Regions from separate parts of the Telluria sp. ZT3P39 genome, predicted to be linked through region 1. Evidence: predicted binding sites of a transcription regulator. Region 1 holds the regulator's gene; each other region holds the start of a gene.
The links. The regulator LexA, encoded in region 1, represses DNA repair genes until DNA is damaged. The targets are predictions, from matches to a motif close to ACTGTATNNNNATACAGT.
Positions count from the first base shown of each region.

Region 2: a site for LexA is predicted at 4,967-4,984, ahead of AC56LR_RS07265 (DUF4007 family protein). Genes of this name have one in related genera too.
Region 3: a site for LexA is predicted at 2,739-2,756, ahead of AC56LR_RS13720 (putative DNA modification/repair radical SAM protein). Genes of this name have one in related genera too.
Region 4: a site for LexA is predicted at 4,900-4,917, ahead of AC56LR_RS11520 (PA0069 family radical SAM protein). Genes of this name have one in related genera too.

Region 1 covers NZ_JCASIH010000019.1:27,625-35,623, forward strand. Annotated here, with positions in the region: gene AC56LR_RS16480 (inorganic phosphate transporter) at 1-370, opposite strand, end outside; gene AC56LR_RS16485 (DUF47 domain-containing protein) at 395-1,021, opposite strand; gene AC56LR_RS16490 (replicative DNA helicase) at 1,091-2,476, opposite strand; gene rplI (50S ribosomal protein L9) at 2,596-3,048, opposite strand; gene rpsR (30S ribosomal protein S18) at 3,085-3,375, opposite strand; gene priB (primosomal replication protein N) at 3,411-3,701, opposite strand; gene rpsF (30S ribosomal protein S6) at 3,752-4,144, opposite strand; gene lexA (transcriptional repressor LexA) at 4,419-5,051, shown strand; gene AC56LR_RS16520 (tetratricopeptide repeat protein) at 5,118-5,837, opposite strand; gene AC56LR_RS16525 (cystathionine gamma-synthase family protein) at 5,886-7,124, opposite strand; gene purF (amidophosphoribosyltransferase) at 7,149-7,999, opposite strand, start outside.
Region 2 covers NZ_JCASIH010000005.1:56,137-64,135, reverse strand. Annotated here, with positions in the region: gene AC56LR_RS07290 (flavin reductase family protein) at 1-486, shown strand, start outside; gene AC56LR_RS07285 (extracellular catalytic domain type 2 short-chain-length polyhydroxyalkanoate depolymerase) at 658-1,872, shown strand; gene AC56LR_RS07280 (MFS transporter) at 2,022-3,308, shown strand; gene AC56LR_RS07275 (hypothetical protein) at 3,283-3,867, opposite strand; gene AC56LR_RS07270 (hypothetical protein) at 4,237-4,590, opposite strand; gene AC56LR_RS07265 (DUF4007 family protein) at 5,113-5,955, shown strand; gene AC56LR_RS07260 (ATP-binding protein) at 5,948-7,999, shown strand, end outside.
Region 3 covers NZ_JCASIH010000013.1:30,220-38,218, reverse strand. Annotated here, with positions in the region: gene AC56LR_RS13725 (UdgX family uracil-DNA binding protein) at 9-1,499, opposite strand; gene AC56LR_RS13720 (putative DNA modification/repair radical SAM protein) at 1,496-2,725, opposite strand; gene AC56LR_RS13715 (M16 family metallopeptidase) at 2,945-5,704, opposite strand; gene AC56LR_RS13710 (tetratricopeptide repeat protein) at 5,874-7,418, opposite strand; gene AC56LR_RS13705 (putative bifunctional diguanylate cyclase/phosphodiesterase) at 7,425-7,999, opposite strand, start outside.
Region 4 covers NZ_JCASIH010000009.1:116,387-124,385, forward strand. Annotated here, with positions in the region: gene AC56LR_RS11500 (hybrid sensor histidine kinase/response regulator) at 1-1,341, shown strand, start outside; gene AC56LR_RS11505 (esterase/lipase family protein) at 1,371-2,555, opposite strand; gene AC56LR_RS11510 (dienelactone hydrolase family protein) at 2,757-4,010, opposite strand; gene AC56LR_RS11515 (tRNA-uridine aminocarboxypropyltransferase) at 4,233-4,874, shown strand; gene AC56LR_RS11520 (PA0069 family radical SAM protein) at 4,980-6,101, shown strand; gene AC56LR_RS11525 (YciI family protein) at 6,144-6,617, opposite strand; gene AC56LR_RS11530 (gamma-glutamylcyclotransferase) at 6,734-7,312, opposite strand; gene AC56LR_RS11535 (LysR family transcriptional regulator) at 7,358-7,999, opposite strand, start outside.

The DNA of each region.
Region 1 (7,999 bases):
TGGCCACCGCGGCGCCCACCAGGCCGCCGATCAGCGCATGCGAGGACGAGGACGGGATGCCGTAATACCAGGTGATGACGTTCCACGTGATCGCCCCGACCAGGGCGCCGAAGATGACGTAGTGGTCGACGATGTGCGGGTCGATCGTGCCCTTGCCGATGGTCTGCGCCACCTTCATGCTCACCACGAAGATCGCGATGAAGTTGAAGAAGGCCGCCATCGCCACCGCGGTTTGCGGCTTCAGTACCCCGGTCGACACGACGGTGGCGATCGAGTTCGCCGAATCGTGGAAGCCGTTCATGAAGTCGAACACCAGTGCCAGCAGCACCAGCATGCCCAGCACCCAAATGCTGATGTTTAAAGTTTCCATGATTGTTCTTGTTCCGGGACCGCGTTACGCGTTCTCGACGATGATGCCTTCGATGATGTTGGCGACATCCTCGCAGCGGTCGGTGACGGTCTCCAGGATCTCGTAGATGGCCTTCATCTTGATCAGGTTGCGCACGTCCGGCTCGTCGCGGAACAGCTTCGACATGGCGGCGCGCATCACGTGGTCGGCGTCGGATTCGAAGCGGTCGATCTCTTCGCAGATGGCGACGATCTTCTGGGCGTTGCCCATGTCGTGCAGCAGGCCGACGGCTTCCTGCACCTTCAGGCAGCACGACAGGCACAGTTCGGCCAGGCGCTTGGCTTCCGGAGTCACCGCGTGCAGGTCGTACAGCGACACGGTCTGGGCGCCGTCTTCCATCATGTCGAGGATGTCGTCCATGCGGGTGATCAGCTTGTGGATGTCGTCGCGGTCGATCGGGGTGATGAAGGTCTTGTGCAGCAGGTCGACGCAGGCGTAGGTGATCTTGTCAGCCTGTTTTTCGATGCTTTCGACCGCGTGGGTGCGGATTTCCAGGTCGTCGAAGTTGGTCATCAGGCCAACCATCTCCTGCGCACCCTTCACGCACAATGCGGCGTGCTGGTTGAACAGGTCAAAAAACTTCCCCTCCTGGGGCATCAGGCGTCCAAACATGTAGTTCTCCGTTGTAAAACTCTAGGGTCTGCGTGGTCCGCGGCAAGCCGGCCGCGGCGCAATATCGGCTTAATCGCCTTGGTAGACGGCGAGGTTGCCGCTGTAGTTACCAAACTTGGTGTATTGGCCGATCCAGGTCAGGCGAATCGCCCCGATCGGACCGTTACGCTGCTTGCCGATGATGATTTCGGCGGTTCCTTTATCGGGCGAATCGGGGTTATAGACCTCGTCGCGATACAGGAAAATGATCACGTCCGCATCCTGCTCGATTGCGCCGGATTCGCGCAAGTCGGACATGACGGGGCGCTTGTTCGGGCGCTGCTCCAGCGAGCGGTTCAGCTGCGACAGGGCGATGACCGGGCAATGCAATTCCTTGGCCAGGCCCTTGAGCGAACGCGAGATCTCCGAGATCTCGGCGGTGCGGTTATCGCCCGGCTGGCTACCCTGCATCAGCTGCAGGTAGTCGACGATAATCAGGCCGAGCTTGCCACACTGGCGGGCCAGGCGGCGCGCCCGCGCGCGCATCTCGATCGGGTTCAGCGCCGGCGTCTCGTCGATGTAGAGCTGGGCGTCGTTCATCTTCTGGATGGCGTGCGTCAGGCGCGGCCAGTCCTCGTCGTTCAGGCGGCCGGTACGCAGGCGGTGCTGGTCGAGCATGCCGACCGAGCCAAGCATACGCATGGCCAGCTGGGTGCCGCCCATCTCCATCGAGAACACCGCCACCGGCAGGCCCGCTTCGATCGCGACGTTCTCGCCGATGTTCACCGAGAACGCGGTCTTGCCCATCGACGGACGGCCGGCCACGATCACCAGGTCGCCCGGCTGCAGGCCGGAGGTCATGCGATCGAGGTCGATGAAGCCGGTCGGCACGCCGGTGATCTCGCCCTGGTTCTCGCGCGAATACAGTTCGTCGATGCGCTCGACCACTTGCGTGAGCAGCGGCTGGATCGGGTTCCAGCCCTGCTGGCCGCGGGCGCCGGTTTCGGCGATCGCGAAGATCTTCGACTCGGCCTCATCCAACATCTGCTTGACTTCCTTGCCCTGCGGGTTGAAGGCATTGCCCGAGATCTCGTCGGCGACGGTAATGAGTTTGCGCAGGATGCCGCGGTCGCGCACGATCTCGGCATAGCGGCGGATGTTGGCCGCCGACGGCGTGTTCTGCGCCATCGCGTTCAGGTATTGCAGGCCGCCCACATCGTCGGCCTTGCCCAGCGAGACCATCGCCTCGTAGACCGTGATCACATCGGCCGGCTTGCCGCCGTTGATCAGGCGGACCATCTGTTCGAAGATGATGCGGTGGTCGTAGCGGTAGAAGTCGTCCGCGTGCATGAAGTCGGCGATGCGGTCCCATGCGGCGTTATCGCGCAGGAGGCCGCCGATGACGGACTGCTCTGCTTCGATGGAATGCGGGGGGATGCGCAGCGAGTCGACTTGCGGATCGGATGGGGAATTCATGGCGGGCATTATACCTTTTCCGGTCACGCGGCTGAAATAATTGGGTAGATTCTGGCAATAAAAAAAAGCCGGGCGAACCCGGCTTTTTCACTTATGCAACAACTGCTTGAAGCTGAAACTTAAGCAGCTTCGCCAACCACAGCAACCGTGATTTCCGACACGACGTCGGTGTGCAGGGCGACTGCAACCGGGAATTCACCGGTGGTCTTCAGCGGGCCGGCCGGCAGGCGAACCTGCGACTTCTCGACCGCGAAGCCTTGCTTGGTCAGGGCTTCGGCGATGTCGAAGTTGGTGACCGAACCGAACAGACGGCCGTCAACGCCGGCCTTCTGGCCGATGGTGACGGTCATGCCGCTCAGCTTGTCGCCTTGCGCCTGGGCAGCCGACAGCTTTTCAGCTGCCGCTTTTTCCAGCTCTGCGCGCTTGACTTCGAACTCGGCCACAGCGGCCTGGGTAGCACGGCGTGCCATCTTTTGCGGGATCAGGAAGTTACGTGCGTAACCGTCCTTGACCTTGACCACGTCGCCCAGGTTGCCGACGTTAACAACTTTTTCCAAAAGGATAACTTGCATATTTTTCTCCAGAAATTCTGATCTGTATGCCGCGGATTAACCGTGGTGCAGGTCGGTGTACGGCAGCAGCGCGAGGTAGCGTGCGCGCTTGATCGCGGTGTCGACCTGGCGCTGGTAGTGCGCCTTGGTGCCGGTCAGGCGTGCCGGCATGATCTTGCCGTTTTCCTGGACGAAGTCCTTCAGGGTGTCGACGTCTTTGTAGTCGACCTGTTCCACGTTTGCTGCGGTGAAGCGGCAGAACTTCTTGCGCTTGAACAGCGGGTTCTGCTGTTTGCGCTTCAGTTTTTCTTTGGCTTTGTTTTTGTCGAACTTTTTACCGAATGCCATTTTAGGCTCCTGTATCTATCTAAATGAATGCCGCTTCAGGCGGCACTGAAATCAATGATGTGAAACACCAGGGCTTTACTGTTGCGGTTCTTCCGTGCCAGGAATCCGGTGAACTGGTAGGCCGCGCCGAGTTCGGCGCCGGCAAACCTGCCTGAAATCTCGCCCGCGGCCAGCGCGGTGACTTCAAACTCGACCAGTCTCGCTACCCTTGCCTCTTCCTGCTGCGAACTGTGCATCAGGATGGCGCCCACGATGGGGACGCCGGCCGGGGTGTAACGCAACACGTCACGCTCGGCGATGGTCGCCACGAGCCGCAGTTCGTTCACGCTACTGGTTCACTTGTGTTCGGGATTCCCTGGAAAAACCGGTTCAACAATCAGGCCGCTGCGGCTGGAGCGGCAGCTGGTGCTGCGGCTTCGGCGCGGTGGCTCTTGGCTGCGTCTTCGCGCTGGACCGATTTCATCATCGGCGACGGTGCGGTTTCAGCCTTCTTCATCTTGACGGTCAGGTGACGCAGGACGGCATCGTTGAACTTGAATGCGGTTTCCAGCTCGACCAGGGTCTCGTTGTCGCACTCGATGTTCAGGCAGATGTAGTGGGCTTTCGGCAGCTTCTGGATCTGGTAAGCCATCTGGCGACGGCCCCAGTCTTCCACGCGATGAATGTTACCGCCGCGGCTCGACACCGTGGCCTTGTAACGCTCGATCATCGCCGGGACTTGCTCGCTTTGGTCCGGGTGGACGATAAAAACGATTTCATAATGACGCATGCATTACTCCTTAAGGACGTTTAAACAAATGCCCACCTCGGCGTCAAGACGAGTGTGGGAAGGGAAAGCCGGACATTATAGCCCGAGATTGGCCGGTTTGGAAAGCCGGGTGTGGTTCGCTGCCGCGATGAGTCCGGCAGAGCGCGCGGTTTTTGCCACGCCCGGGACCGCGCTGCACAATTTTTTTACATATTTCCCGTGTTTTCCCTTGCGCGCAGAAGAATACTGTACAAAAATACAGTCTACTCACACAACGGATTGCCTTAACACACCCATGCTCAAGCTCACTGCAAGGCAAGAACAGATCCTGAACCTGATCAGGGAAGCGATCGAGAACACCGGTTTTCCCCCGACCCGCGCCGAAATCGCGGCCGAACTCGGCTTCAAGTCGGCCAACGCCGCCGAAGAACACCTGCAGGCGCTGGCGCGCAAGGGCGCCATCGAGATTTCGCCTGGCACCTCGCGCGGCATCCGCCTGATCGGCGCTTCCGTCGAACAGGTCCCGCTGGTGCCTGCCGCGCTCATGATGTCGCTGCCGCTGGTCGGCCGGGTCGCCGCCGGTTCGCCGATCCTGGCCCAGGAACACGTCGAAGCCACTTATAACGTCGATGCCGCCATGTTCTCGGCCAGGCCCGACTTCCTGCTGAAGGTCAAGGGCTGGTCGATGCGCGATGCCGGCATCTGCGACGGCGACTTCCTGGCGGTCAAGAAGATTGACAGCGCCAAGAACGGCCAGATCGTGGTCGCTCGCCTGGGCGACGAAGTCACGGTCAAGCGCTACCGCAAGACCGGCAACGTGGTCGAACTGCTGCCGGAAAACCCGGACTTCAAGGTCATCCAGGTCACCCCCGAAGACGAGTTTGCGCTCGAGGGGCTGGCGGTGGGCTTGATGCGTAGCTGGCACTAATTGCGCTAACCTTGCACATCCGAATTGGATCCCGGCCGGGATCCAGGTTCGCATTACCCTACCCCATCACTTCAACTTCTTCGCATCCGAAGAACTCTTCACCATCGCGTTGTGCTCGGACACATAGGCCTCGGTCGCCGTGCGCCATGCCGCGAAGTCGGCCAGCACCAGCTGCGAGCTCACCTTCGCTTCCTCGGTCAGGTTCGACTGCAACTGCGTCAGGTAGGCGCTCGACTTCTCCGTCTCGTCCTTGGTCATCAGCTTGGCGATATCCGCGGGAATGCGCTTGGTCAGCGGCGTGGCCGCGTTCAGGTTGGTGACGAACTTGTTGTAGCACTCCTGCCAGCTCGTGACGGCCGCGCCGATACGGTCGATGTCGGCGTTAATCTTCGACATGGCCGGAATGCGCGGCGCGGTGCAGCGGAACTCGCCCGATTTGAGGTCTTCGCCGTCATAGCCCCTGACCCAGTAATCGATCTCCTTGCGGCGCTTGACGCGCTGGTCCATCACCTCGAGCGAGGCGGCGGCCACCTTGTTGCCCTTGGCGGCTGATTTCCTGAACAGCGCTTCGGCCTTCGCCTCGTCAACCTGCCCTGCTTCGCCATACCAGTACATCTGGCCCAGCGCCTGCTGCGCCTCGGCATTGCCGCCATTGGCCAGCCTGGTGTACAGCTTCATGGCCTGGGCGTAGTCCTTCTTCGCGAACAGGGCGTGGGCATCTTCCAGCTCGCCGGCAAAGGCGCTGCCGCAGAACAGGAGGGAGAGGCAGAACAGCGTGGTCTTCATGGGCGCTTACGGATGAGGAATCGAATCCCCATCATAGCGGCATCGTGCCTACGCGTCGAGCGCCCGGCGGAAGTCCGCGAGCAGGTCGTCCGTGTCCTCGATGCCCACCGAGACACGAATCAAGGACTCGGCGATGCCCATGCTGGCACGGCGCTCCGCCCCCATCTCGAAGAAGATCGTGTGCGCCACCGGGATCACCAGGGTGCGGGTGTCGCCCAGGTTGCTGGCCGGGATGGCGAGCGTCAGGCGGTTCAGGTAATCGAAGGGATCGATCGCATCGACCAGTTCGAAACTGAGCAGCGAACCGGCGGCGCGGAACAGCTCTTGCGTGATGGCGTGCTGCGGATGCGAAGCCAGGCCCGGATAGTGGACGGCACTGACCCGCTCGTCCGCTTCCAGCAGCCGGGCCAGCGCCAGCGCATTGCTGCTGGTGCGGTCCATGCGCAACGCCAGGGTCTCGGCGCCGACCGCGATATGGTGGGCCGCCTCGGGGCCGAGCGCCGCGCCGAAGTCGCGCAGCGCTTTCGCGCGCAGCTGGGCCAGTCCTTGGGCCTGGCTCGGTTGCTTGCGGAAGTTCGGCGCGATGTGCGGGTAGCCGCGCCAGTCGAACAAGCCGGTGTCGGTCAGGGCGCCGCCCAGCGCATTGCCATGCCCGCCGATCGACTTGGTCAGCGAATTGACCACCAGGCCCGCGCCGACCGCCTTCGGGCGGAACAGGTAGGGCGTGGTCATGGTGTTGTCGACCACGTAGAGGATGCCGCGTTCGCGGCACAACTGGCCGATTCTAGCCAGGTCGGCCACTTGCGTGCGTGGATTGGCGATGGTCTCGACGAACACCATGCGGGTGGCCGGGGTCAGCGCCGCTTCCACGTTCGCCACATCGGTCGCATCGACAAAAGCGACATCGACGCCTTGAGCTGCCACCGTTTGCCACAGGCTGTTCGTATTCCCGAACAAAAAGGAGGAGGACACGATCTGGTCGCCGGCGCGCAGCAGCGCCTGGAACAGCGCGCCGATTGCGCCCATGCCGGTAGCGAAACAGATGGTGCCGACACCGTCTTCCATCGTGGTGATCTTGTCCTCGAGCGCGCTGACCGTCGGATTGCCCTGGCGGCCGTAGCGGAAGCCCGGCTCCTTGCCCTGGAAGACCGCCGCCAGCTGGCGCGCATCGTTGTAGCCGAAGGCCACCGAGGTGTGCACCGGCTTGTGCAGCGAGCCCTGCTCGACCGTCTTGCGGCGGTCGTTGTGCAGGATGGTGGTGGTGAAGCCGTACTTGCTATCGCTCATGGGAGTTCGCTTGAACCATCAGGCTTATTCGGTGGCCGGGGCCTTGAGGTGCAGGTGCGTGGTCACGTCGTCCTCGTCGCGCTTCGGGCTCGGCTTGTGGCGTGCCGACTCCAGGCGGTCGAGGTATTCCGGGGTCACGTCGCCGGTCACGTAGATACCGTCGAAGCACGACGCCTCGAAGTTCTTCAGCGCCGGGTTCACGTCCGAGATGGCGCGCTTGAGCGCGTCGACGTCCTGGTAGACCAGGCGGTCGGCGGTGATCTCGCGGCAGACTTCTTCGGTGGTGCGGCCGTGGGCGATCAGCTCGTCGCGGGTCGGCATGTCGATGCCATACACGTTCGGGTAGAGCACCGGCGGCGCGGCCGAAGCGAAGAACACCTTGCGCGCACCGGCTTCGCGGGCCATCTGCACGATCTCGCGGCTGGTGGTGCCGCGCACGATCGAGTCGTCCACCAGCAGCACGTTCTTGTCCTTGAATTCGGAGGCGATGGCGTTGAGCTTCTGGCGCACCGACTTCTTGCGCATGCCCTGGCCGGGCATGATGAAGGTGCGGCCGATGTAGCGGTTCTTGATGAAGCCTTCGCGGTATTCGATGCCCAGCTTCAGCGCGAGCTGGATCGCGGCGGGACGCGAGGAATCGGGAATCGGCATGACCACGTCGATCTCGCCGTCCGGGATCTCGGCGCGGACCTTGTCGGCCAAGTATTCGCCCATGCGCAGGCGGGTCGCATACACCGAGGCGCCGTCGATCACCGAGTCCGGGCGCGCCAGGTAGACGTATTCGAAGGCGCATGGATTCAGCGACGGGTTCTCGGCGCACTGCTGTTCCGACAAATTGCCGTCGTTATCGATGTAGACCGCTTCGCCCGGCGCGA
Region 2 (7,999 bases), on a different contig from region 1:
AGCTCGGCTTGGCGCGGCCAGCGCAACATCATGACGATGGGCTGGCACACGGTGATGGAATTCTCGCCCTCGCTCGTGGGCTGCGTGATCTCCGCAAGTAACCACAGTTTCGAACTGATCCGGCAAAGCCGAGAATGCGTCATCAACCTGCCGACGACGGCGCTGATCGATGCCGTGGTCGGCATCGGCACCACGACCGGCAGCGAGATCGACAAGTTCGAGCGCTTTGGCTTGACGCCGGAAGTGGTGGAGGGCGTCGGGGCGCCGGCCATTCGCGAATGCCATGCGCAGTTCGCTTGCCGCCTGCATGACGACAGCCTGATTGATAAGTACAACTTCTTCATCTGGGAAGTGGTCGCGGCGCGGGCAGCGAAGTCGCCGAGGCATCCGGAGACGCTGCATTACACCGGCGAAGGCGTGTTCATGGTGGCGGGGAAGGTGATCAGCCGGCGATCGAAGGGCTTGCTGGCCATGGAACCGGGCTGAATCCTGCCTGCATTTTTCGTCGGCGCAATCGTGCACACCCCCTGTGCATCGGTGCGCTGATTGTTCGCTTGGACTATGTTCTTACCTCAACTATTCTGATTTCAGCCACGTGAGAACGATGGCTGGATCGTCGCACGACGACTCCCCGATAACGACAACAACGGAGACGGAATGAAAGTTCAACACGGAGCCTTCACGGGGCTTGCCGCCCTGGTGATCAGCCTGCTCGCAACAAACGCCCACGCAGCGGTAGTCGCCCTGCCGAAATACAACGTCAGCGTCAACGAGGTGTCGGTCTCCGGCTTCTCCTCCGGCGCCCACATGGCGGCGCAGATGCACTTCGCCTATTCGAAGACGGTGAAGAAGGGCGCCGGCATCATCGCCGGCGGCCCGGTCTACTGCTCGCAGGGCAGTGTCTCCATCTCGGTCGGCCCGTGCATGCTCAACACCGCCTCGCGCAACCTGCCTTACCTGCTGTCGGTGGTGAACACCTGGTCGGGTAATGGCTATATCGACCCGACCAGCAACATGGCGGCGTCGAAGGTGTATTTGCTGTCCGGGACGATCGATTCGACGGTGAAGCAGCCGGTGATGAACGACTTGCACACGATGTATGGCAACTATCTCCCTGCGGCAAATATTACTTACAAGAATAACCTCACAGCCGAACATTCCATCCCGACCGACTTTTTCGGCAGCGGCTGCAGCGTCAACGGCTCGCCGTACGTCAATAACTGCAACTTCGATACCGCGGGCGAGATCCTCAAATGGATTTACGGGCCCTTGAGCGCGAAGAACGTCAGCACCCTGAGCGGCACTTTCATCAACTTCGACCAAGCCGCCTTCTGGGGTAACCGCAACCCGAACACGCACGGGATGGCGAGCAGCGGCTATGCCTACGTGCCCGCTGCTTGCGCCGCAGGACAATCCTGCCGCCTGCACGTGGCCTTCCACGGCTGCATGCAGAACGTCGCGGCCGTCGGCACCGCCTTCTACCAGAATGCCGGCTACAACCGCTGGGCCGATACGAACAAGATCGTCGTCTTGTATCCGCAGGCGACGACGACTTTCAATAATCCGGGCAGCTGCTGGGATTGGTGGGGGCATGACGACGTGAACTTCCCGGCCAAAAGCGGCGGGCAGATGGTGGCGATCAAGACCATGATCGACAAGATCGTCGGGGGGAATGTAGCGGCGCCGTTCACGTGCAGCTCCTGGTACACCAGTAACTACTCGCATGTGGCAGCGGGGCGGGCATACATCGGCGGGGATGGGCAGGTGTATGCGGTGAATTCGAATCAGTATTTGGGGTATTACATGACGACGGCGTATACGGATGTGAGGAGGACTTCCGCAGGGTATTACGCTTACGGGACGTGTTCGTAAGCAATTAATGCGTCGAACGAGAGTCACGTAAGCTTGGCTCTCGTTTGAGCTTGGCATCGTCGAACTAGCCGAAGAGAGCCTCAAGGAACGTATCTCACAACAGCAGAATATCTTTCCCTCTATCAACGTTCATTTGATAGCATCTTGAAATGAACGATTTCCCCGCTTACGGAGTCACGCCTCCACGAATCCGCCGTCGCCAAACCTTGGCCCTTGTACTGTTAGTCGTCACCGGCGTCATCAACTACCTTGACCGCGCTACCCTCGCGGTCGCTAACGAGTACATCCGCGCCGACCTTGAACTCTCGCTCGGCCAAATGGGCCTGCTGCTGTCCGCCTTCTCATGGAGTTACGCGTTGTGCCAACTGCCCGTAGGCGCGCTAGTTGACAAAATCGGACCGCGCTGGTTGCTCGGCATTGGCCTCGTAGTGTGGTCGCTGGCGCAAGCGGCAGGGGGCCTTGTGTCGACCTTCGGTTGGTTCGTGATCGCGCGTATCGTGCTCGGTATCGGTGAGGCGCCACAGTTTCCGGCGGCAGCAAGGATTGTCAGTAACTGGTTCCCATTGCGCGCACGTGGCACGCCTACAGGTATCTATAATTCGGCGTCGCCGCTAGGCGTCGCACTTGCACCGCTGCTTTTGTCACCGCTAATCCTTGCAACGAGCTGGCACTGGGCGTTCTTTATAACGGGCGGGATGGGTCTGGTCGCAGCAATCGTTTGGGTCACGCTCTACCGCGATCCGGTCCGCGGGCAGATGTCGGATGCCGAGCGTGCCTATCTCGACGAGGGCCAGTCAACCGAGGCTGCGCCGAAAACGAGCTCCGCAACTTGGCGCGCGCTGTTTCGATATCGCGCCACCTGGGGCATGCTGCTCGGCTTTTTCGGCTCGGTCTATCTGAACTGGGTCTACCTGACCTGGTTGCCAGGCTACCTTCGTACCGAGCGCCATATGGATTTGGCATACGCAGGTGTAGCGGCCTCTATCCCCTTCATGTGCGGCTTCGCAGGCGCGTTAATAGCTGGCTGGGCTTCCGATCGTGTGACACGCAATGCAGTCTCGCCCGTGTCGAGTCGTCGGAAGGCGGTAGTAACGTCCATGTTGGGCATGGTGGCCTTTACGATCCCGGCTGCACTTGTCGAGAGCAATACTGTGGCTATCGCCTGCATCTCGGTTGTCATTTTCCTAGCCAATGCTTCGTCGGCCTGCTCATGGTCGCTCGCCACGGCAGTAGCGCCGCGCAGCCGCATTGCTTCACTGGGGGCGATCCAGAACTTCGGCGGCTTCCTCGGTGGCGCGCTTGCACCGATCCTGACTGGCTATATCGCGCAGACATGGTCCTTCGTTCCAGCCTTACTGACAGGCGCTGGGATCTGCTTCATCAGTGCGATGTTTTATCAGTTCCTGGTCGTCAGGCCGATTCCAGAACAGGACTGAGCTGCGCTTCGTAGACCGTGCGTTCAAATGACTGCAGCAAATCACTTGTGGAATCTATGCCATTTTCTTGGACACGATACTTCTCCCAAAAGGTCTCTTCGTCCAGGTAGCATTCGAAAGCAGCCAGCTCGAGCGGCAATGGAGCAGCATATAGTCCCACTCCCTGCTTGGCCCTGACGGCGCTTCGCAGGTAAGAAAGAGGATCGGCGTGTATTTCGTATAGTGCGCGAAAGTGGCTTGTCGAGCGGCCGTGCTGGCACGCGGCTTGGCTGGCAGGTGGCACTTCAAAATATTGAAGAAGCACGTCGCTACCGAGTGAAAAATACAGCAGGCGATTGATGAACGAATCGCGCACTAGATTTGTCGCGAGCGCTATCTCATCAACGCGTTCAGCAGTAGTGGAATCGAGCTGGACGTTGATTTGCGAGCAGCCTAGCCGCTTGAGTGAGCGGGCAACGAAGCGCCTGATGAACACCGGCAGATGCTTGCCTTGAAGGTCATTCTCGAGGTGTGGGAGCTCGCGGTCGATCAGATGGTTGAGGAATGAGTCCCTCTTCATATGCAAATCATCGAGCTTGGATTCAAACTCGTGAAGAAGCGGCGTGAATTTTTAGCGTAACCTTGCGCCTCATTTCGGAACCTCTCCTGACTGGACTAAATGCGTAATCGCCTTCACGTCCGCGTCCTTGGTCGCAACATTCCGAGGAGTGGCTCCGGGCTTGGGTGGTTCCCCCGATGAGCCGATGACTGGCGTTGCACCATTTTCAATGGCAGTCGGCGGGAAGCACTCAAATACGCGGGCAATGTGCTTCAAGTTGCGTTGACAAGGGCGTACTGCCTCACCGGCACGCCGAGTACTTCGCCCGTGATGTTCGAAACTCATCCTTCATGACGTAGACGTCTGGCCGGTGCTTCGTGGTTCTGCTGTTCAACTGTCTTTCCAGTCCCGAATGATCCGGGCCAGATCGGCGCGCGTTATTTTGCGTGCTTTAAGTACTCGGACTAGATCGTCCTGGGAAAGAATGGACTGTTTCAAAATGGTTGAGACATCCTCCGTACCTATCGGATAGAGCCAGAGAGATTCGGTCGGCGCACCGACTGGGACCGGAGTTGCGGGTAATTTTCCCTTAGCAAAAACCTGAACAGTGTAGAGCTGATGCCCTTCTGAAAACCCCTTCTCCAACTGCAGCACTGTGTTGGTGGGAATCATGTAATAGGATTCGCCCTTGGTCGACGAAATCAGCATCGGTTCGTTCAGGCGATATATGGCTTTATCAGCCACGACCTGATTCCAGTGGTACGCAAGCACACCTCCCACCGCTAGGGGCAAGAGCACAGTGATTAGCTTTATTAGCTTAGGTCTTATTGCAGTCCAAATGGTCGATCAAATGACATTATTCAAGCGTCTCGTCAATTGCAACTTGAGCAAGCGCAAAGCGTTGGGTTCGCTACACACCCGAAATAAATTGATTGTCTGAGGTCTCTCTACATTCTGCACACTTCTACTCGGCCCAGGGTGATCCTGCTCCGATCATCTCTTTTTCAGTCGGGACATGTGACATTCGGAGTTTTAATCAACAAAATTTACTTGTAAGTAATTTTGCTGATTAGAAGCCCTTGGTAGGTACTGGTAGGGCAGCGTTTGTGGTAGATTAACTACTGTGTATTTTTACAGTAGTTTGAGTTGCCCGAACTGGCGGAATCCACCAGTTCGAGTTAAACTGTCACCATGAATGCCATATCTAAACTTAGTCGAGGAGCGTCCGTCCATTTCTCGGGCCACGAGACATTTCCCTTGCGTCAAATGTGGCTCAAGAAGTTGTTCGACCAAGCGAGTGACGGGTTGATCTCTAAGTCGACTTTTTCCCACGAACAGTCCATTGCAGATTTCGGCGTAGGCAAGAACATGGTGGCATCAATCCGCCATTGGGCCTTAGCTTGCGGCGTGATGTTCGAGGATGGCGACAGTTTCCGCATTCGAGGCCTTGCTGAGGAGATACTGAATGATGGCGGGCTCGATCCCTACGCTGAGAGCCCATCGACAGCTTGGCTTGCCCATTGGCAACTCGCGGGCCGCTGCTTTCGCTCGACGACGTGGCATTGGTTGTTCAATCATGTGACGGCTCCGACCTTCACCCGCCAAGAACTAGAAGATCCTTTAGCCCGCTATGCGCGCGAGATAGACCCGAAACATCGGTTGTCGGCCTCGACGATCTCGCGGGATTTGGAGACGTGCCTTCGCAGTTACGCGCCGCGTGCCGCGGGCGGCTCTCCTGAGGATTTCGCTGAGCCACTCTTGGGCGAGTTGGGCCTTTTGCAAGAGGTCCATAAGGGCCAATACGCTTTTCGGCGCGGCCCAAAGGCCTCGCTTCACAACGGCATCTTCGCCTATGCCTTAATCGACTTTTGGAATCGAGCAGCCGAGGGGCAAAGCTCGCTGGCCTTCGAAGCCGTGGCTTACGCGGAGGGCTCGCCAGGACGGGTCTTCAAGCTCGACGAGGAGTCAATCGCCCAACGACTGATTACTCTCTCGGACTTCACGGGACGCAAGGTCGAATGGACCGATTCGGCTGGCCTTCGCCAAATTCACCGCAAGGATCTGTCTAAGGAAGACGTGAAAAACATGATTAGGCGCGCCTATGACTGATCAAAAGCGAGAGGCGCTTTCGGACATCGTCCAGATTTCGCACCAATACCAGCGCTCCATCCGCGTCGACGCCGACATTGGCCGCGCCGACGCGCTTGCCGGTTACATCTGCCACGCGACTGCTTCTTCCGTAGTCGATGGCATGTGCAGGCAGCTCTCCAGCACCAACCAACGATGCTTTACCTGGACGGGACCGTTCGGAGGGGGCAAGAGCTCATTAGCCGTCGCCTTGGCAAGTGTGCTGCATCCCGACAAGAATCTTCGGGCAAAAGCGCGTGAAGCCTTGCGCCTGGATTCCAAGCCCTCTTTCGATAAGGCGTTCCCGGTCCACAAAGGCTGGCTGCTCGTCCCGACCGTTGGTCGGCGTGGCAGCGTCGTGGCAGAGCTGCATGCCGCGCTGCGCCGCGCGCGGGGAAAAACTGTCGATGGTCGCAGCAAGCCGAATGCACAAGCGCTAATCGCAGAGCTTCTCGAAGAGGCTAGAACTCGCCCGCATGATGGCGTGCTAGTTATCATCGACGAGATGGGCAAGTTCTTGGAAGCCTCCGCCCTAGGCTCCGGTGATGACGTCTACTTCTTCCAAGAGCTTGCCGAGGCGGCCGCTCGTTCCGAAGGGCGCTTAGTGGTCGTAGGCGTGCTGCATCAGTCCTTCGCGCAGTATTCGGCCCGCCTGGGCATCGATACTCGCGACGACTGGGCAAAGATCCAGGGCCGCTACGTTGATCTTCCGTTCGTCGCCGCGAGCGACGAAGTCGTCGAGCTCATTGGCCGTGCGATCGAGGCCAAGGAGCGCCCGTCTTGGATGCGCGACGCGTCTAATACTATCGCTGAGGCGATTCGTTCGCGCCGCCCCGCAGTGGGGCAGCACTTCGCCCAGTCTCTGGAGGCCTGCTGGCCGCTGCACCCGGCCATGGCCGCGCTGCTTGGCCCGATTTCCAAGCGACAATTTGGACAAAACGAGCGCAGCACGTTCGGCTTCTTGTCATCAGTAGAGCCGTATGGCTTCCGTTCCTATCTGAACTCAACGCTCAAGAGCGAAGCGAGCTGGTATCGTCCGAGCGACTACTGGGACTACCTGCGATCGAACTTGGAACCGGCGATCCTTGCTTCTCCCGATGGGCATCGCTGGTCGCAGGCCGTCGAAGCAGTCGAGCGAGCCGAGGCCAAGACGGGCGACGCGTTGCTCGTGTCGCTGATCAAGAACATCGCAGTGATTGATTTGTTCCGCAACGGCTCCGGCCTGGTGGCCGACCCTGCCGTGATTGGCGCCCTTTTTTACGACAAGACGCACGAGGAACTCGCCGCCGCGCTGGAAAAGCTCAGCTCGCTTAAGGTCGTATTATTTAAGAGCTATACCGGCGCTTGGTCGGTGTTCGAGGGCAGCGACTTTGACATCGATGCAGCTATCGCCCAAGCCATGGCTGCCTCGCCTGGCATTGATTACGTCTGGCTTGCGCAGCTCATGGGCCTGCATCCAGTAGTGGCCAAACGTCATTATCACGAGACGGGCACCATGCGCTGGATGGAGCTCTCGCTCTGCAGCATCGAGCAGGCCGAAAAACTAGCCACTAACTTTCAACCTAAAAGGGGCGAGTTTGGGGCATTTATTTTGGCTCTCCCCAGCAAGGGAATGAGTCAGCGAGACGCAAGCGTTCGAGCGGCGAATTGCTCAAGGCTTCGCCCTTGGCCTGTGATGGTAGGCATCCCTACTAACCATGCTCGCATTACCGAGCTCGCTGCTGAGCTGGTGGCGTTGGAGCAAGTCAAAGAGAGGCATGAACTTTCCGGCGACGCTGTCGCCCGTCGCGAGGTCTACGCGCGGTTGGCGGCGACGCGGGCCGACCTTGAGGACCAACTGCAAGCTGCTATGTCCCGAGCAAAGTGGCATAAGGGCGAGCATCAGATAGTAGAGCCAGGAGGGAAGCTCTCCCCCGAGGCGTCCCTACTCGCCGACGACCTTTTCGTGGATGCGCCCCGAGTTTGGAGCGAGCTAGTCAACCGCGACAGTGTCTCGAGCAACAGCGTGAAGGCCCGTCGCGAGCTT
Region 3 (7,999 bases), on a different contig from region 1:
ACGATGTTTTATTGAACGGGCTGCACCAGCAGGTCGTGCGCCAGTTGCAATCCTCGCACCATGCTTGAAAACGCCTCCTGCCTGGCCGCTTCGTCGGGCACGCGCAGCACATACGACGGATGGTAAATGGTCACCACCCAGCGCCCTTCGTGCCAGACTGGCTTGTCGAGCGTGTCCTTGAGCGTGACCGTGCCTTTGCCCAGCACCGACTTGAGCGCGGTGGAGCCCATGGCGACGATGACCTTGGGCTTGACCGCCGCCAGCTCTTTCTCGAGCCAGTAATGACAGGCCTCGACCTCGCGCTGGGCGGGGGTCTTGTGGATGCGGCGCTTGCCCTTGGGCTCCCACTTGAAGTGTTTCACGGCGTTGGTGAGGTAGACCGTCTTGCGGTCGACATCGGCCTGGGCGAACACGCGGTCGAGCAGCTTGCCGGCCGGGCCCACGAAAGGCTTGCCGGCCAGGTCTTCCTGGTCGCCCGGCTGCTCGCCCACGATCATGATCGGCGCACGCTCGGCCCCTTCGCCGGGGACGGCCTGGGTGGCGTACTGCCACAGCTCGCAGCGCCGGCATTCGTCGAGCTTGGAGGGCTGCTCGCGGTCGGGCTGCGCCCGTTCGGCGGAGATGGGAATGGTGGCGCCGCTCTTGCGGCCAAGGGTCTCTACCTGTCCGATCTTGCGCGCGCCGAGTTCGGCCTGGCTCACCATCGAGGGCACGATCGCGCCCTCCGGCAGGTTTTTCCAGAAGCGCGAGGGGATGTGGCTTTGCATCAGCTGGGCATTGACGCGCGCCGGGTTGAAGATGCTGCGGTAATAGGTGAGCCACAGGGCTTCGCCGGCATCGTCAAGGTCGGCCGCACTCGACATCAGGGGGCCGGTATTGTGCAGCGTGGCGCCATCCCAGAGCACGCTGGCCTCGGGCGTGGCGATCATCCAGCTGGTCTTGCCCATGCGCGCCACGAAATGCCCGGCCACCTGCGGCAGCACGTCGTGGGCCGGTTCGAACCAGGCCACGAAGCGCGGCGCGCCGGCCTCGATCGGACGCTCGCGGAACCGGATATAGGCATGCATGTCGTGCTCCTCGCGCCGCACCGCCTTGACCATGCCATGCAGGCGCGATCCGTCCGGGTCGGCCGGCGACTGCACGTCGTGCTCACCCTGCTGCCAGCGCCACAGCACCCGGTAGAGGAAGGCCCAGCGGTCGGGGGCGCGGAAGCAGGCGGCTTTCTGCAGCATCTCGAGCAAGGCGCGCGGCACGACGGTTGCGGCCTGTTTCGGCGACTGCGCCTGTTGCGGTGGGATGGCGTCATTCTGCGATTGCAGGCCAGGTGCCGGCGCACCCGAGAACAGGTCGCCGCTGCCGGCGGCATCCGGCGTATTCCAGGTGACCGCTTCGGGCGGCACGCCTGCCCGGAGCAGTTCGCGCGCTTGCGCGCGCCACTCGCCGAAGCCGTTCACCTGCAGCGGCTGGCCGCGCGCGGCCATGGCGGCCGGCCCGTTCATGCTGCCTGCAGTTCCGGCCACAGGTTCATCTGCTCGGGCGCATCGGCCAGGTGGCGGCGCAGGATGTGCGAACTGGCTGCGCCCTGCACCGGCTTGTAGTCGGCCGTGATGATGAAGGGCGCCAGCTTCTTCATGCTGCAGCGCAGGCGCGACAGGTCTTCCCAGCGCACGCGGCGGATGCGGCGCAGGTCGATGATGCGCCGGGCGTTACGCAGGCCGATGCCGGGCACGCGCGCGATCATGGTTTCGTCGGCGCGGTTCAGGTCCATCGGGAAGTGCTCGCGGTTGGTCAGCGCCCAGGCCAGCTTGGGGTCGACGTCGAGCGCGAGGTTGCCCGCTTCGGGCATGAGTTCGCCCACCGTGAAGCCGTAGCCGCGCAATAAAAAGTCGGCCTGGTACAGGCGGTGCTCGCGCAGCAAGGGCGGCGGCGCCAGCGGCACGCTCTTCGGGCTTTGCGGGATCGGGCTGAAGGCCGAGTAATACACGCGCTTGAGCTTGTAGCTGCCATAGAGGGTTTCGGCCGTGTTCAGGATGGTCTGGTCGTCGCTCGCGTCGGCGCCGACGATCATCTGCGTGCTCTGGCCGGCCGGCGCGAAAGCGGGCGCCTTCGGCTCCTCGGCCTTTTCGTCGAGCTTGCGGCGGATCGAGCCCATCGCCAGCTTGATCGTGTGGACGTTTTTCTCCGGCGCCAGGCGGCTCACGCTGTCGTGGGTCGGCAGCTCGATGTTGACCGACAGGCGGTCGGCCCAGCGTCCGGCCTCGGCGATGAGCAGCGGGTCGGCATCGGGGATGGTCTTCAGGTGGATATAGCCGCGGAAGTTGTGCACTTCGCGCAACTGGCGCGCCACCGCCACCAGCTGCTCCATCGTGTAGTCGGACGACTGGATGATGCCCGAGCTCAGGAACAGGCCGTCGATGTAGTTGCGAATGTAGAAGTCGTGCGTGAGCTTGACCACTTCGTCGACCGAGAAGCGGGCGCGCGGCACGTTCGAGCTGCGGCGGTTGATGCAGTACTGGCAGTCGTAGACGCAGAAATTGGTGAGCAGGATCTTGAGCAGCGAGACGCAGCGCCCATCCGGCGTATAGCTGTGGCAAATGCCCATGCCGGTGGTGGCGCCCAGGCCATCCATGCCCTCGGAACCACGTTTCGGCGCGCCACTGCTGGCGCAGGACGCGTCGTATTTCGCGGCGTCGGCAAGGATTTCCAGCTTGTCGTTGAGTTCCATCGTGAGCAATCGGACTGTATGGGCATACAGTATACTATCGCTGGATTGAGCACGGGATGGGTTGCGCGTTTGAGGCGGTTCAAAAGTGGTGCAAGGATGCGTGATTGGTACGCGCCGAACTTGGGTCCCGGCCTCCGCCGGGAGCCAATTCCTTAGCGCAGCCATCAGAGCATAAAAAACCCGGTTCAAGAACCGGGTTTTTTCACAACACATGAACAATCAGCGCACCGGTTTGCCGTCCACATCCACCACCGACACCTCGCCCCACCCCAGCGAGCGCACCCCCGCTTCGATCTTGCGCAGGTCGCCGATCACCATCCACACCACCTCGTCGGGCTTGATGAACTTGCTAGAGGCCCCGCCCAGTTGCGCCGCCGTCAGCGCGCGTACGTTCGGCGCGTAGCGGTTCCAGTAATCGTCGGCCAGCCCGTGGTTCACGGTCGACAGCCCCGCCGACTCCAGCGCATCCAGGGTAGCAAAACGCCCCGGCAGGCGCGCCGTCATGTTGCGCATGATGGACTCGTACTCGGTCCCGACCAGCGGACGCTCGCCCGCCACGCCGCGCAGCTCCTTCTGCACTTCCTTCATCGCCTCGATCGTCTTGTCGGTCTGCACCGGTGCAACCACGATGAAGGGACGCTGGCCGCGCACGTCAAGCAGGCGCGCGCTGGTGCCGTAGCTCCAGTGCTTGTCCAGTCGCAGGTTGCGGTTCAGGCGCGAGGTGGCGATGCCGCCGAAGTTCTGCATCACCGGTTCCATCGCCAGGTCTTCCGGCTGGCCGTAGGCGAGGGAGACGTGGGTGGCGACGATGGTCGATTGCGGCGCGTCCGGCTTGTCCACCAGGATCAGGCGTTTGCCCGCGGTGGCCGGCACGGTGGCCATCTTCTTGGCGGGTGCACTGCCCTGCTGCCAGCGGCCGAAGCTCGCTTCCAGCGCCGGCAGCAGCTTCTCCATGGTGGTGTCGCCGGCGACGACGATGGTGGCGCTGCCCGGCTTGAACCAGGCGGCATGCCATGCCGCGAGGTCGTCGCGCGTGATGCCCTGCACGCTGGCCTCGAAACCGGTGGCAGGCTTGCCGTAGGCATGCTCCTGGCCGTACAGCACGCCCGGCACCAGGCGCAGGGCCAGGCTGTTCGGGTTCGCCTTTTCCTGGCCGATGTTCGCCAGGCGGCGGCCCTTCGAGAGCGTGAACTGGTCTTGCGGGAAGGATGGCGCCAGCGCGGCGTCGGCCATCAGGCTCAGGGAAGGCGCCAGGTTGGCGGAGGTGCCCTGCAGGCGCACCAGCGACAGGTCTTGCGTGGTGGCGGTCGACAGGCGCGCGCCGAGGTTTTCCAGCGCGTCGTTCAAGGCAAAGGCGTCACGCGTCTTGCTGCCCTTGTCCAGCAGGTCCAGCGCCAGCGAGGCGGCGCCGGCCTTGGCGGTGGTGTCCGATGCGGCGCCGGCATCGACCGCCAGCGCGACGTTGACGATCGGCGCCGAATGGCGCTCGAGCAGCACGACCTTCAGGCCGTTCTTCAGTTGCGCGCGCTGCAGCGTCGGGAAGCTCACGTCGGGCGCCTCGCCCAGCCCAGGCAGCTGCTTGCGGTCCAGCGTCGACTTGGCGGCGGCCAGCTTCGGCGAGGGGTTGACCGTCATCGTGTAGTGGTTGGCGCGCAGCCAGCGGTTACCGGCGGCTTTTACGTCAAGCGGGGTGCTGGTGGCGAACATCTCGAGGCGGTCGAGGTAGGCGTCCGGCTTGCCGCCGTAAGTCATGCTCTCGGCCAGCACGTCGGAACGCCCGCCGAAGCCGCCCACGCGCTCCAGGCTGCGCGAAAAATCGGCCAGCTCGCGCGTCTTCACGCGCTGGAGCTCCGCCGCGGTCGGGCCCTTGTCGAGCAGCTCGGCCAGCACGCGGTCCATCTCGCGTTCCACTTCCAAGGGGTCGGCGCCCGGCTTGACCGTCGCGACCAGGTTGAAGGTGCCGCCCAGCTCCGCGTCGTTCACATAGGCCGAGACATTGGTGGCCAGGCCTTTTTCGTAGACCAGGCGCTTGTCGAGGCGTGCGCTCTTGGAGCCGGCCAGCACGGCCGCCAGCAGGTTCAGGCGCTGGGTGTCGGCGTCGCGCCAGGTCGAGACGTGCCAGCTGCGGTAGATGCGCACCTGCGGAACGTGGTCTTCCATCTCGTCGCGGATGTGGCGGTCCAGCTGCGGGATCCATTTTTCGGTACGCGGCAGCGGCGGACCGGGCGGGATCGCACCGAAGTATTTGTTCACCAGTTCATAGGCGCGCTCCGGCGTGATGTCGCCGGCCAGCGAGATCACCGCGTTATTCGGGCCGTAATAGGTGCGGTACCACTCCTTGATGTCCTCCAGCGAGGCGGCCTGCAGATCTTCCATGCTGCCGATGGTCGACCACGAGTATGGATGCGAATACGGGTACATCTTGGCCGAGACTTCGAGGCGCACGCGCCCGTAAGGCTGGTTCTCGCCCTGGCGCTTCTCGTTCTGCACCACGCCGCGCTCGCGCTCGAGCATCGCCTGCGAGATGTAGTTGCCGAGGAAGCCCATGCGGTCCGACTCGAGGAACAGGGTGCGTTCCAGCGCCGACACCGGCACGTCCTCGAAGAAGTTGGTGCGGTCGGTGTTGGTGGTGCCGTTGCGGTTGTTCGCGCCCAGGTCGTCCATCGCTTCGCGAAAGCCTCGCGGGTAGTTCTCGGAACCGTTGAAGAAGAAGTGCTCGAACAGGTGGGCGAAACCGGTCTTGCCCCGCTTCTCGTTGCGCGAACCGACGTGGTACCACATGTTCACGCCGACCACCGGCACGCTTTTATCGGTATGCACCAGCAGGGTCAGGCCGTTGGGCAGCACGAACTTTTTATGGTCGATGCTGTAGGCTTTGCGGTCGAAGGTCGTTGGCTTGGCGGTCTGTGGGGCGGCTTGCGTAGGCAGGGCGGCGAAGGCTGCGAGGCCGAGCAGCATCGGGAGGGCGAGTTTTTTCATGGGCGTCTCGTGGAGCGGGTTGTTGTAGGTATGTCCCGGCCGATCACGCGCTGGTTGAACGCGCGGTCGGCATAGCCGACCACCCTACATGAAACACGTTGGCCGCGCTAGTAGGGTGGGCAGGTCTCCTGCCCGCGCGTTCAAATCACCTTTGAACCGCCCGCTCGTCTTACACGAACCCCTGCGCCTGCGCCAACAACTGCGGCTCCATGCGCACCGCGATCTTCTTCAAATAACCCGCTGCCGCCCCCACGCCAGCACCACCGGCACGCTGCAGCCAGCCATAGGCTTCGACCAGGTCACGCTGCACGCCCTGCCCGGCCGAATACATCACGCCGAGGTTGAACTGGGCGCGCGCATGGCCCTGGCGCGCGGCGCACAGGTACCAGAAGTGGGCGGCTTCGTAATCGCGCTCGATGCCCTTGCCGCAGTCGTGGCGCAGGCCCAGCTCGAACTGGGCCAGCGCGTGGCCCTGGTCGGCGGCCTTGTGGAACCAGTCGGTGGCTTCCGCCGGGTTGCCGTGGTCGGAACGGTCGAGCAAGGCCCCCACCATGTACTGGGCCGGAGCGTAATCCTGGTGTGCGGCGCGGCGATACCATTCCAGCGCCTGCATCTCGTCGCGCGCTACACCCACCCCTCCTTCGTAGCGCAAGCCGAGGTCGAACTGCGCGCGCAGGTGGCCCTGCTCGGCGGCCTTGCGGTACCAGGACACGGCCTGTTCGGGATCGTTCGGCACGCCCGTGCCGGCATCGAACAGTTGGGCGAGGTGGTACTGGGCCGAGGGCATGCCCTGTTCGGCTGCCTGGCGGTACCAGTGCGCGGCCTGCACCGGATCGCAGTCGACGCCCTGCCCGTGCTCGTAGCGCACGCCGAGGTTGTCCTGGGCGCCGGCATGCCCCTGTTCGGCCGCGCGGCGGTACCAGCTCAGTGCCAGGCCTTCGTTGCGCGGGACGCCGTGGCCGCTGTCGTAGATCAGGGCCAGGTTGAACTGCGAGCTGGCATGCCCCTGTTCGGCGGCGCGGCCGTACCAGAGCACCGCGCGGCTGCTGTCCTGGTCGACGTCCTGGCCCTTGTCGTAGCGCAGGCCGAGGTTGAACTGGGCCGGCGCATAACCCTGCTCGGCGGCCTTGCGGAACCATTCGACGGCGGCATCGCCGCTGCTGCGCAGCGCGAGGCTGAACTGCGAACGCGCATAACCCTGCTCGGCCGCGCGGCGGTACCACGTGGCGGCGGAATCGAAGTCCTGGGGCACGCCCTTGCCGGTCTCGTACATCATGCCGAGGTTATGCTGGGCGCCGGGTTCGCCCTGGTCGGCGGCCTGGCTGAACCACTGCAAGGCTTGCTGCACGTCGTTCGGCACACCCTGGCCCTTGGCATACAGCCAGCCCAGGTTGTACTGCGCCGGCGCATAGCCCTGCTCGGCGGCGCGGCGGTACCAGTAGGCGGCCTGGCCGTAATCCTGGGCCACGCCCTGGCCTTTCTGGAACATCACGCCGAGGTTGTACTGCGCCAGCTCCAGGCCGGCGCTGGCCGCCATGCGGTACCAGGCCACGGCCAGTTCGAAGTTCTGCGGCACACCCTGGCCGCCGGCATACATGAAGCCCAGGCTGTGCTGGGCGGTCGGCTGCCCTCGCTCGGCCAGCCCTTTGACGCGCAGGAATTCTGCCGTGTGACGGCCTTCCTGCTCGCTGGGTTGTGCCGGGATATCGAGCATGACGGCTTACGCCTGGACTGCGCGCAGGCCGAACAGCGTCGGCTGGGTGCGCAGCGCTTTCATGAACTCGCCCAGCGGAATCGGGCGGTAGTACAGGTAGCCCTGCATCGTCATGCAGCCGTTGGCGCGCAGGTAGCGCGCCTGCTCTTCCGTTTCGACGCCTTCCGCGATCAGGTTCAGGCCCAGGCCGCGCGCGATCGAGATGATCGCCAGGATGACCGGATAGTGGCCGCCCTCTTCGTGGATCTCTTTCACGAAGGACTGGTCGATCTTGACGGTGTGGATCGGGAAGCGGTGCAGGTAGGACAGCGACGAATAGCCGGTGCCGAAATCGTCGATCGCCACCGACACGCCGAGCTGGCACAGTTTATGGAGCTGCTCGATCGCATACTGCGGGTTGCGGATGCAGATGTTTTCGGTGATCTCGACTTCGATCTGGGACGGCGCAATCGCGTAGCGCACCAGGGCGTTGCGCATCTTTTCAAAAAAGTCGCCGCGGTCGAGGTATTGCGGCGACAGATTCAGCGACAGGCGCACGTGATCGTTGCCCGACGAATTCCACTGCAGCATATCGCGGCACA
Region 4 (7,999 bases), on a different contig from region 1:
CGTTTCTATACCCCCGAAGACCGCGGGGCCGGCATGCCGGTGCGCGCGCTGTCGACCGCCGCCACGGTCGGGCGCTACGAGGCCGAAGGCTGGCGCGTGCGCAAGGACGGCACCCGTTTCTGGGCCCACGTCATCATCGACGCCATCCACGGCGACGACGGCCAGTTGATGGGCTTTGCCAAGATCACGCGCGACCTGACCGAAAAGAAGCTGGCCGCCGAAGCGCTGGAACAGGCCCAGCTCGCACTGTTCCAGTCGCAGAAGATGGAATCGATCGGCCAGCTCACCGGCGGCATCGCGCACGACTTCAACAACCTGCTGTCGGTGCTCTCCAGCGGCCTCGAAGTGCTGGGCATGAGCCGCCACAGCGGCGCCGAGGCCAAGACCCTCGACAGCATGCGCCGCGCGATCGACCGCGGCGCCACCCTGACCCAGCAGCTGCTGGCCTTCGCGCGCCAGCAGCCGCTGCAGCCGGAGACGCGCAGCATCAACCGCGTCATCTCCGGTTTCGAATCGGTGCTGCGCCGCGCCGCGCATTCGGGCATGGAGTTCGAGCTGAACCTCGACCCGCAGGCCGGCAGCGCGGTGGTGGACGCCGCCCGCTTCGAATCGGCGCTGCTCAACCTGGTGGTGAATGCGCGCGACGCCATGCCCGAGGGCGGCCGGCTGACCCTGGACACGGCGCCGGTCACCTTGTGCGAGGGCGAAGTCCCGGGGCTGGAGCCCGGCTCCTACGTCTGCATTTCGGTCACCGATACCGGCACCGGCATGTCGCCCGAAACCGTGCAGCGCGCCTTCGAGCCCTTCTACACGACCAAGGAAATGGGCAAGGGCACGGGCCTGGGGCTGTCGCAGGTGTACGGCTTCATCAAGCAGTCGGGCGGCGAGGTGGTCATCCAGAGCACCGAAGGCCGCGGTACCTCGATCACGATCTACCTGCCGGCCGTCGCCACGCTCGAGCGCGAACAGGCGGCGCATGGCGACTCCGAAACGGTGCTGATCGTCGAGGACGAGATCGATTTGCTGGACGTGGCCTCGGCCCTCTTCATGAGCATGGGCTACGAGGTGATGACCGCGGCCAACGGCCAGGACGCGATGAACCTGCTGGCCAGCCGCGACGTCGACATTTTATTTACCGACATCGTCATGCCGGGTGGCCCGAACGGTATCGAGCTGGCCGAATACACGCGCGAGAACTACCCAAGCGTCAAGGTGATGCTGGCCTCGGGCTACCCGCAACCGGCGCTCAAGCTGGACCAGCACAAGCTGGGGGATTTCACGTTCGTGAGCAAGCCGTATCGCTTGTCGGATCTGGCGCGCAGTTTGCGCAGTGTGCACTGACCACGGAAGCAGGCGCCCGTCCAGCCCGGTCACAAGCCAAAAATGATATCGCTCACCCGCTCATACAAGGGGTTGGCCGACGGCCCGCCGTTAGGCCAGTTGAGAATATCGAAGTGGTCATACCCCCGGTACTCCCCCAGGTAATTCCACGCCCCCTTCACCGAGCGCCCGTCGTAGTCGCGCACCGGGTGCCCGAAGGGCGCGCGCATGCTCACCGTATTGACCACCCCATCGTTCGGGAACCACTCGCTGCCGATCTGCACCCGGCCCGGCGCGGCCTGGGTATAGCCGCCCAGGCCATGCTGGAAGTTCGACGGCACGATCCATTCGCCGGCCGTGCCCTTGAAGACGGGGATCATGTCCTGGCGCGCATACTGGTTCGAGACCGTCTGCACCGGCGCCACGGCGCGGTCGGTGCCGTTGCAGCACCAGCTGCCGGCTTCGGTCGCCACCGTGCCCACCGAGTAGTAATAGATATCGGGCGAAGTGCGCGCCCACAGGTTGAAGCCGCGCGCGCCGTCGGGCGAGAGCTCCCACTGCGCCCAGCGGTGCCGCAAGGCCTCCTGCAAGGGCGTGCTCAGGGCGGGATTGGCGCTCATTACCGCGTCGGCATAGGTGGTGCCGTTGTGCGGCGCCGCGATCGTCGTCACGCTGCGCACCCAGCCGGTCTTGCCGCCTGCGTAGAGCGTGTGGCCGCCCTCGATCTCGGGCGAGCCGTGTTCCAGCAATTCGACCAGCGCGCGGATCGTGGTGCCGCCCTGGCTGTGGCCGATCAGGTGGATCGGATGCTGCTCGTCCCAGGCCGGATAGAGCGCCAGCGGGTAGCCCTGCGGGTTGTTCCTGGGGTCGGCGGCCCAGCATTTTCCGGCGGGCCGCTGCTGCTGGCCGGGCGTGCCGTAGCGGCGCACATGGGCCGCGCCATAGTCGACGCAGCCGCCCTTGATCTGCGCGTACAGGTCGGCCGCGCGGTCCCAGTTCGAGCTGACCGGCCCGACCACCGCCGCGAACACCGTGCGCGGGCCGCGGTAGACCTGCATGTGCGAGGCGATGTCGCCATAGCCGCCCCAGTAATTGAAGCCGCTGTGCTCGAAGGTGTCGGGGCCGAAGCCGAGGAAGCCGTGGACCAGGATCACGGGATAGTTGTTGGCCGCGGTCGCCGGCGCGCAGGCGCCGATTGCGGCCAGTGCAAGCAGGGCATGAACGATGCGAACCATGACATTCTCCGGAAATGGCGTCAGGGCCATTGTCGGATCTCGGGGAGGGGGGCGGTTTGCGCTTTGTCGCAAACGCTGCTGCCCTTCGTAGGGTGGGCGGGTTCTCCGCCCGCGCGTTCAACGCACGTCAACAAACCACGGCGCGTATTAGTTTAGGTAATTTGAACGCGCGGGCGGGAAGACCCGCCCACCCTACAACACCTAATTCGTGGCCTTGTTGCTGCCAATCGAGGTGCTCGGCGCCGAGCTGGCCGCGTCCAGTTTCTGCGCCGGCGTCACCGATGCCGTGACCGCCGCTTCGGCAGCCTGGTCGAGATCCCCATTCCACACCACGTAATCGTCGATCGAATACAGCCTGCAAGGCTCGGTGCTCTTGGCGGTGCAAGTGGCCAGCGCGCGGCCGTCCGGGTCTTCGCCTTCCTCGGCCCAGGTCCAGGCGCCGCTCGGCGACACGGCAAACGCCCGCGGCGTCATCTTGCCCAGGTATTCCTGGTAGGCGCGGCGGCCGTTCTCGGACAGGAAGGGCACGGCATCGACGTCGTCGACCCGGGCGAAGCCGGTGCGGGCCGGGGTAGGGGGCGGGGGCACCTCGTGCAGCACTTTAGTCGGCATGCCGACCTGCTGCAGGAAGTTCATGGTGTCGGCCAGCCAGATCTTTTCGCCGTCGCGGCTGGCCAGCATGCCGTGCGAATCGCGCTTGAAGGACGGGAATTCGACCAGGCGGCCACGCCCGCCGGCCGACTCGAAGGCGGCGTGCATGCGCTGCGCCAGCTCGGGGCCGAACAGGGAATCGTTCCGGCCATACATCCACAGGGTCGGCAGGGTCGCCTTGGAGCCATAGTCGGCGAAGGCCGACACCAGCGCGGAGCGCCATGCGCAGCGGTTGCTGTCGTCGCGCAGGCCGCCGGCGAAGTTGATCAGGCCGCGCACGCCCTGCAGCTCGCGGGTGCCGAGGGCAATGGTCGCCAGGCCGCCGTAGGATTGGCCGGCGACCACGATGCGGCCGGCGTCGACCCAGGGCTGCCGGCGCGCATAGGCGAGGGTGGCGGCGATGTCGTCGGCCTGGGCATAACCGTTGGCCGTCATGTTGCAGCCATGGTCGCGGTAACGGCCGGTGGAACTGGCGAAGCCCTGGCGCATCGGCACCATCACCGCATAGCCGCGTTTCACGAAGGCGGTGGCCATGTGATAGAAGCGGTCGCGCGGCTGCATGCTCGGGCGGCCGGGATCCTTGCCGTGGTTGATGATGATGAGCGGGAAGGGGCCCGGGCCGTTCGGCTGGAACACCGTGGTCTCGAGCATCGCGCGCTGCTCTGCGCCGGCCGGCACCTGGACGATGTGCTCGTTCATCCTGTGGTCAAGTTGCAACTCCTGCTGCACGGCGATACCGGGGAGCAGGCCTAAGGCGAGGAGGGCGGTGGCCGCGAAATTGCGAAGCGTGAGGCGTGGGTGCATGGTGACTCTGTCTCGACTGCGTGCGAATGAATATGCGATCCGGAATAATTTCCGTAAGGCATAAATTGATTCTAGGTACGCATAGAGACCAGAGCAATATCCGTTTAGCCAACTCTTGAGCTAAATTTTTGCGTCGTGCAAAGTTGATCATGTTTGGACGGGGCCGTCGCAGCTGGTCGCGGGCGGTTATGATGCGAAGCTGTCTACAACAGAAGGAACAGGATGAGCAAGGAGCCGCCCGGGCCCGCCACGGCGCGCCAACGCTGCGCCACCTGCCTGCGCGCGCAATCGGCCTGCATCTGCCGCTGGATCACGCGCGTCGAGGCGCGGGCGGCGCTGCTGGTGCTGCAGCATCCGCTGGAAGTGGCCAATGCGAAGAACAGCGCACGCCTGCTGCACCTGAGTGTCGCGGGCAGCACGCTGGCGGTGGGCGAGGCCTTCGGCCCGGCGGACCTTGGCGCGCTGCTGCATGCGGATGGCCGGGTGCCGGTGCTGTTGTATCCGGAAACGCCGGGCGATACCAACCTGCCGGCGCCGCCACCCTTCGTGCCGCTCGACGCGGACCGGGCGCGGCTGGTCGTGCTGGATGCGACCTGGCGCAAGAGCCGCAAGATGCTCTACCTGAACCCGGCCCTGCAGCGCTTGCCCCGGCTGGCGCTGGTGGACGTGGCGCCGTCGAACTACCGCATCCGCAAGGCGCATGCGCCGCACCAGTTGTCGTCGCTGGAAGCGGCGGCCCTGGCGCTGGGGCAGCTGGAGGGCGACGGTAGCGCGTTCCGGCCGCTGCTCGATGCCTTCGAGAGCTTCGTGCAGCAGCAGGCCGCGTACGTGGCGGATGCACACCACAACACGCGCCCCGCTTGAGTTCTGAATGGCCTGGGCGTAAAATACTGTATAAATACACAGTATGGAGCCGACGTGCCCGACCGCGACCAACCCACCCAACGCCAGCCTGTGGACGAGCAGCCGATGCTCGGCCCGCGCCCGCTCGCGGCGCGCAAGGGGCGGGGCGCCGTGTCGAACATGCAGGGCCGGTACGAGGTCAATGACCGTGAAGAATTCGACGACGGCTGGGAGCGCGACGACGACGGTCCCACCGTCTTCCGCACCGTCGTCACCGACGAACACGCCAAGACCATCCTGTCGCGCAATGCCTCGCCGGACATCCCCTTCAACGTCTCGCTCAACCCCTACCGGGGTTGCGAGCACGGCTGCATCTATTGCTTCGCGCGCCCGACGCACAGCTATCTCGGCCTGTCGCCCGGACTCGATTTCGAAACCCGCCTGTTCGCCAAGGTCAATGCCGCCGAGCTGCTGCGGCGCGAGCTGGCCAAGCCTGGCTATGTACCCGAGCACATCGCCCTCGGCGTCAACACCGACGCCTACCAGCCCTGCGAGCGCGAGCTGCGCCTGACGCGCCAGGTGCTCGAAGTGCTGAGCGAGTGCCAGCATCCGGTCGGGCTCATCACCAAGTCCGCACTGATCGAACGCGACATCGACCTGCTCGCTCCGATGGCCGCGCGCGGCCAGGCCTGCGCCGCCATCACCCTGACCACGCTCGACCCGCAGATCGCGCGCACGCTCGAGCCGCGCGCGGCCGCCCCGGCGCGCCGCCTGCGCGCGATCCGCACGCTCACCGATGCCGGCATCCCGGTCAGCGTGAGCGTGGCGCCGATCATCCCCTTCGTCACCGAGCCGGAGATCGAAAAGATCCTGGAGGCGGCGCGCGACGCCGGCGCGGTCGGCGCGCATTACGTGGTGCTGAGGCTGCCGAACGAGGTCAATCCGCTGTTCCAGGAATGGCTGCAAGCCCATTTCCCCGACCGGGCCCAGCGCGTGATGAACCGCGTGCGCGACCTGCGCGGCGGCAAGGACTACGACAGCGATTTCGGCAAGCGCATGCACGGCGAGGGTATCTGGGCCGACCTGATACGGCAGCGCTTTACCAAGGCGGTGGAGCGGTTGGGGATGGGGGAGTTTCGCGGGCGTTTCGGCAGGCTCGATGGCTCGCAGTTCCGCAAGCCGCTGGTGGTGCCGGCCAGGCCAGTCAAGCAGGGTGGGAATGGGGCGGGGCAGCTGGATTTGTTCTAGGTCCCCTTGCGCCAATGGGGGCAGCCAGCCCCCCAGCCAGCCTTATTTTTTCTTTTGAATCTTGTTGTGAATGTCGTTCACCGCCATCAGCCCGGCCGAGCCGTAGAACTTGTGGTACTCGGCCACCATCACACCGCTGATGATGACGGGGTCGGTCTCGACATAGCTCCTGGCCTGGTCGATGTCGGGCGTGGCGATCACGAAGATCCCCCTGCGGCCCTCCTTGCCGTCCAGCGGACCGGCGACGGCCAACTTCTTCTCGCTCGCCAGCCGCCCCATGTTGGCGAAGTGGCCCGCAAAGATCTTCTCGCGCTCGGCCTTGTCCTCGACCTTCTTCGGACCGGTCTTGAGGATGACCAGCACATAGCTGCGCATGCCCTGGTCGTCGCCGCCGAGGGACTTGGCCAGCTCGGCGTCATACTGCACCGCCGGCTCGGCAGCCCTGGTCTGCGCCGCAACCGGTTGCATCGCAGCCAGCATCCATCCACACAGCACGATCAGCATCTTTTTCGACATTCCCTGTTCTCCTGTTATGGCGCGTGGCCTGCACGCGCGTGTTGTCAAGACAGGCTGCGGGCGCAACCTGTCGCGCACACAATTCTAGCGGAGTCCACCGCGCCCGCCGGGCAAAATCAGCCGTTTTTCGGCTGCCGGAACTCGGCGAGGTGGCGCTCGATCTCGAACACATGCGCATCCGGCTTGCCCAGCTCGCGCAAGGCCTGCGCCAGCGCGACCAGGTAGTCGATGTTTGGCCCGCTCGGTCCGCGCGCGCTGGCGATCTGGCGCGCGATATCGCGTTCGCTGGCCGGGCCGAGGAAGGCTGCATTCTCATGCGTGGCGATGTAGACGATGCCTTCCGCCGCGCCGCCATCGTCGAAGCTGATCCCGGTGGCCAGGCGCAGGTAGCCGTTCTTTTCGCGGTGGTCGAGGTGGGCGAATTCCTCGGGTGTGACGAGATAGGCCATGCCGTGGCAGGTCGCGTCCTCGATCGGCACGAGCGTGACCACGCGCCCGGGTGCGGCCTCGGTGCCGCGGTGGTCGTGCGAGCCTTGCCAGAAGCGGCGGCTCCAGCCCGCGATGCTGGCGGGCCGGCGTTCGATGAAGGGGAAGTCGGCCTTGAAGATCAGCGAGCCGTAGCCGAACAGCCAGACGCTGGCGTGGCTGTCGAAGCGGTCCATCCGGCGGTTGATGGCGATGGTGTCGAGGGACATGGGAGCAGTATGCGGGAAACGATGCCGCCCATTGTAGCCTGCCGCCTAAGCCCGCGTTCGCCCGACGAACTCATGCAGGAAGCCGATGAAACTGTCGGCTGCGGGCGACAGCGAACGCCCCGGACGCGTATAGACGAGGAAGCGCCGGCTTAATACGGGATCTTCCAGCGGGCGCATCACCAGCCCGTAGAGCGTTGCCAGCGGCTGCGCATACGGCAGGCAGACCGTCACGCCCAGGCCCGCGCTGGCCATGGCCAGGGCGGTGGTCATGAAGGTCACTTCATTGGCCGGCTTGACCGGCACCTCGCGCAAGGAGGCATGGACGTCGTCCAGCAGGCGCTCGGTGAACTGGCCCTGCAGGGAAATCAGGGGATAGCGGGCCACGTCCTTCCAGGTCACGCGCGCCGAGGCCTCGAGCTCGTGCCCCTTGGGGAACACCAGCGCGAAGGGCATCTCGAACAGTTCCCGCGCATCGAGCGGCGGCGCCGGTTCGCGCTCGGGTCCAACGCCCACATCCGCCTCGCCCGACAGCACCCGCGCGATCACGCTTTCCACCCCGGTGTCGCCCAGGCGCACTTCGATATCGGGGTTCACCCTGCGGTAGGCGGCGATGACTTCGGGCAGCAGGGTGCAGGACAGCAGCTGCGGCGCGGCGATGCGCACGATGCCTTTTTTCAGGCGCGTGTG